DNA from 2 places in the Priestia sp. AB genome. Region 2 is predicted to be linked to the other one. Evidence: riboswitches for the same ligand, from Rfam matches in the RefSeq annotation. Region 2 holds a riboswitch; the other holds the start of a gene.

Region 1 (2,411 bases), on a different contig from region 2:
ATTTTACAATGAATAAGGAGAAATTTCACTCTTGATTCGCCAAGAGATTATATAATGAGAAATTTTCGAACACTTTACAGGAGGTCTTGTTATGCCAAAATATACAATTGTTGATAAAGATACTTGCATCGCTTGCGGCGCTTGCGGAGCAGCAGCACCAGACATTTATGATTATGATGATGAAGGTATTGCATTCGTAACATTAGATGATAACCAAGGTGTAGTAGAAATTCCAGAAGATCTAGAAGATGATATGATGGATGCAATGGAAGGCTGCCCTACGGATTCAATTCGCGTAGCGGATGAAAAATTCGAAGGCGATGCTAATAAATTCGAATAAGTATGGAGCAAACCTGTAGTGTACATGCTGCAGGTTTTTTTATATATAAAAATCGCTCTCCCCGGGAGAGCGATTGAATTAAACAGCAATGCGACGCGTGATCCATTGCTTCATTTTTGAAAACAATAAGACAAAGATAACCCCTGTTGCTGCTCCTTTTATTAAGTTAAACGGCAAAATACCTGCAACGATATATTGACGTGCTTGTTCACTAGACATTTCTGGCGATTGCAAGAAGATTGTATACGCTGGTAAGAAGACATAATAATTTAAGACAGCCATGAGTACCGTCATTACCACCGTACCCGTAACCAAACCTATCGTTACACCTTTAGCCGTTTTAAATCGGTTGAACATGTATGATACAGGAAGAACGAACAGTAAACCAGCCACAAAGTTCGCCACTTGACCAACTGGAACCCCTGTAGCACTTCCTTGAATTAAATAATTCAATAAATTTTTTATTCCTTCTACTATAACAGCAGCCATCGGTCCAAATACAAGTGCTGCTACGAGTGCAGGAATTTCGCTAAAATCAATTGTTAAAAACGGAGGTAATCCAGGAATTGGAAAATTAATCATCATTAAAATATAAGCAATACTACTTAACATTCCTAGTATGACCAGCTTTTGAGTTTTCTTACTTTGTTGCATCTTGCCTCTCTCCTTCTTTGTGATCCACTCTTCAAAGAAGAAAGGTTCAACTTTATATCCCCACGCAAAAACCTCCCAACAAACGATTCGTTGAGAGGAGACATGGTAGGCATATTTAATAAACGTTCATCACATTAGGTTTTGAACGCTGAACCTCCACCTTCTCCCATCCAGACTGTACTGTCGGCTTTGGAATTTCACCAAATCTGCTCGTATGTATTACATATAAGCTCGCGGGCTCAAAACAATTTGTTTTTTACCGCCGGTCGGGAATTTCACCCTGCCCCGAAGATAGACCAATATTTAATTATGAATTTATTATATGTTATCTCGAATTAAAAGTAAATAAAGAAGTTTTTTAATTCCTATTAAATTGATGTCTTTTATAAACTTCATTACTGTTTTATATGTAAAATAAGGAAATAAGTGCATAACCAACAGTATTATGACATATTTATAGTTTCAATTTTACGTTTATAATTGTGTATTTGATAACTAATCGTAAAGTTTGAAAAATATAATTGACAGAATTTTTTTAACATGGTAAATTATCAAATATTTGATGATAGTAAAATCCAAGGGAGATGTTCACGTCATGTATAATGTATTAGTAGCTGATTCAATTAGCAATGAAGGTCTTGCTCCACTACTTGAAGCTCCTCATGTGAATCTTACGCGCAAAAAAGTTGAAGAAGTTGAGAATGATTTGCATACGTACGATGCGCTTTTAGTACGGAGTGCTACGACGGTTACAGAGGATTTGCTGGCAAAAATGCCGAATTTAAAAATTGTTGCTCGCGCTGGAGTAGGTGTCGATAATATTGATATTGAAGCCTCAACCAAACGAGGGGTTGTCGTTATTAACGCGCCGAACGGAAATACCATTTCAACAGCGGAACATACATTTGCTATGATGGCTAGCTTGTTTCGGCATATCCCCCAAGGAAATGCTTCAGTCAAAGCGCGCGAATGGAACCGCTCAGCATTTGTTGGAACAGAGCTTAATCGCAAACACCTGGGCATTATCGGATTTGGACGAATTGGCTCAGAGCTTGCCAAACGCGCAAAAGCCTTCAATATGAGCGTTCACGTTTACGATCCTTTTTTAACCTCTTCCCGAGCTGAAAAGCTAGGCGTAGAACTATTATCCCTGGATGAATTACTAGCAGCAGCGGATGTTATTACCGTGCACACTCCGCTTACCAAAGAAACAAAGGGATTGCTCAATCGTGACACGTTAGCCAAAACAAAGAAGGGTGTGTTTTTATTAAACTGCGCACGCGGCGGGATCATTGATGAAAAAGCCTTAGTTCATTATTTAGAAATTGGCCATGTTCAAGGTGCAGCTATTGACGTATTTGAAGTTGAGCCGCCGATTGATAACCCTTTGTTACATTTTGATCAAGTTATTACAACT
Region 2 (2,411 bases):
GAATTTTGGTCAGCGGCTTGTTTTTTATTTGGCTAGGTTCAAAAATGATGCTGCTTTCGCACGCAATTGGGGCTTCTTCTTATCAGCAGCTTAATACATATTTATTTGGTGATGTGCTTGGAAAAGCGGTAAACGGTGTAATGATTGTCATTTTATTTGGAGTAACTTCAGTCATGCTAGCGAGTACGGGGGCAATAGGAAAAGAACAGTTCGGGCTGTGGCCTCCTGTTGGGATGATTTTTACAATTGTTTTAACTTATATATTTATCGCAAAAGGAATTAACGGTATTTTAATGGTTAATTCTCTTGTTGTGCCGATGATGCTTTCATTTGCTTTTATCATCTTTATGCCGAATATCAGCTATTTCTCACTGATTCAAACGAAGCCGGATTTAACGCTCGTCACGCAGTGGAAGTGGGCGGTTAGTCCCTTTTTATATATTTCCCTGAATCTAGCTTTGGCTCAGGCCGTTTTGGTTCCATTAGGAAGCTCGGTGAAAGATAGGAGCGTGATTAAAAAAGGGGCCGTAATAGGAGGATGTGTACTTACGTTTATGCTTGTTTCTACTCATCTTGCCCTTTCCAATTTGCCTTATTCATTTCAACTTGATATTCCGATGAGTGCCGTTGTTAAAAATATCTCAGCGTGGGTGAATGTTTTATTTACGGTAGTTGTGTTGGGCGAGATTTTTACTACATTGATTGGAAATGTATTTGGCATCGCTAAGCAGCTTCAGTCATTTCTTCCCCTCAATGACAAACAAGCTTTTGCGTTTATTATCTTGGCTTGCTTTATTATTGGGCAATTCGGATATGCCCAGCTTCTTGAATTTTTGTATCCCATATTTGGCTATATTGGACTAGCTTTTGTATGGATGCTATGTATTAAAAAAGAAAAAATAAGCTAAAAGCTGGATTTTAAAGAATAGATGTGAAAAAACGAAGTTAAATGATGTGACAAGTCGATTTTACTTTGCTATAATGTAAAACAAATAAGACTATAGCAGTCGAATATATTATCCTTCGGGGTCGGGTGTAAGTCCCAACCGGCGGTGATAAAGCTTATGCTTTTAAGCCCGTGACCCGTTTTCATACGATGTATGTTAGCGGTGGATCTAGTTAAAGTCTAGAGCCGACAGTAAAAGTCTGGATGGGAGAAGGATCAGGAAGCACAGTTGTTTTTTTGTGTTGAATTAATAAGGGGCACGCTTGCCTTTTTTAAAGCTACCCTTGTTTTTGTACACAAAATATAACTGTTTATTTCGTATACAATTAGCGGAATTTTGCATAGATAAAACTGATTCAGCTCAGCCGACCCCTTGGACATTTGTTCAAGGGGCTTTTTTATTTTCAGTGGTTGGGGGAAAGATAAATATGAAAAAAAAGCAGCTGCTATTTCAAAATGGTATAAGAAGTTGGAATAGCGCCAAAGCAGGTGAAGAAAATGTTCACAGGTATCATTGAAGAAATTGGAAAAATAAAACGTATTCAAAAGGCCACAGAAGCAATTGTTCTTACGATTGATGCGAAGACCGTGTTAGAAGATGTGAACTTAGGGGACAGTATTTCAGTTAACGGCGTTTGTTTAACCGTAACGGCTTACTCTCAAAATGAATTTACGGTCGATGTCATGCCGGAGACGATTAAAGCAAGTACCCTTCAGCTTCTAACCGTTGGATCACGTGTTAACTTAGAGCGGGCGATGGCTGCAAATGGCCGGTTTGGAGGGCATTTCGTTAGCGGACACGTTGATGGAATTGGAACCATTGTAAGCAAAACACGTAAAGGAAATGCCTTTTATTATGAAATTCAAGTCGATCCTGAACTTCGTGAATTTATGATGTTAAAAGGATCTGTTTCCGTAGACGGAACAAGTCTTACTATTTTTGATGTCAGCAACCAATCATTTACTATTTCTCTTATTCCTCACACGGTGCTTCACACAGTCGTTGGAGACAAACAGCGAGGAGACAAGGTGAATATTGAATGCGATATGTTAGCTAAATATATGCATCAGATGATGACAAATAAGTCAACTCCTGGCGCCTCGAATCGTTCAGGTAACATGAAGGATTTATTGCAGCAGCATGGTTTTACAAATTAACAGTGAGGTGAAAGAGATGTTTCATAAAGTAGAAGAAGCCATTGAAGAGTTAAAAAAGGGAAAAGTGGTTATTGTATGCGATGATGAAGATCGAGAAAACGAAGGAGATTTTATTGCATTAGCCGAAAAAACGACGCCTGAGGTTATTAACTTTATGGCTACTCATGGAAGAGGATTAATTTGTACACCTGTTAATGAAGAAATTGCGCATAAATTGAATCTTCACCCGATGGTAGCGAACAATACGGATGTACATGGCACAGCATTTACAGTAAGTATTGATCATATTTCAAGTACAACAGGTATC

Evidence for each region. Region 2 has a riboswitch for FMN ahead of ribE (riboflavin synthase). Riboswitches for the same ligand answer to the same signal wherever they lie in the genome.
Region 1: it holds a riboswitch for FMN, as region 2 does, so the genes downstream of both, POF52_RS02700 (ECF transporter S component) here and ribE (riboflavin synthase) in region 2, are expected to answer to the same signal.

Annotation. Positions count from the first base shown of each region.
Region 1 is NZ_JAQMYN010000001.1:520,976-523,386, reverse strand. Features, by position in the region: gene POF52_RS02705 (ferredoxin) at 92-340, shown strand; gene POF52_RS02700 (ECF transporter S component) at 419-994, opposite strand; FMN riboswitch at 1,149-1,291, opposite strand; gene serA (phosphoglycerate dehydrogenase) at 1,590-2,411, shown strand, end outside.
Region 2 is NZ_JAQMYN010000002.1:455,424-457,834, reverse strand. Features, by position in the region: gene POF52_RS08565 (YkvI family membrane protein) at 1-908, shown strand, start outside; FMN riboswitch at 1,016-1,166, shown strand; gene ribE (riboflavin synthase) at 1,445-2,104, shown strand; gene POF52_RS08555 (bifunctional 3,4-dihydroxy-2-butanone-4-phosphate synthase/GTP cyclohydrolase II) at 2,121-2,411, shown strand, end outside.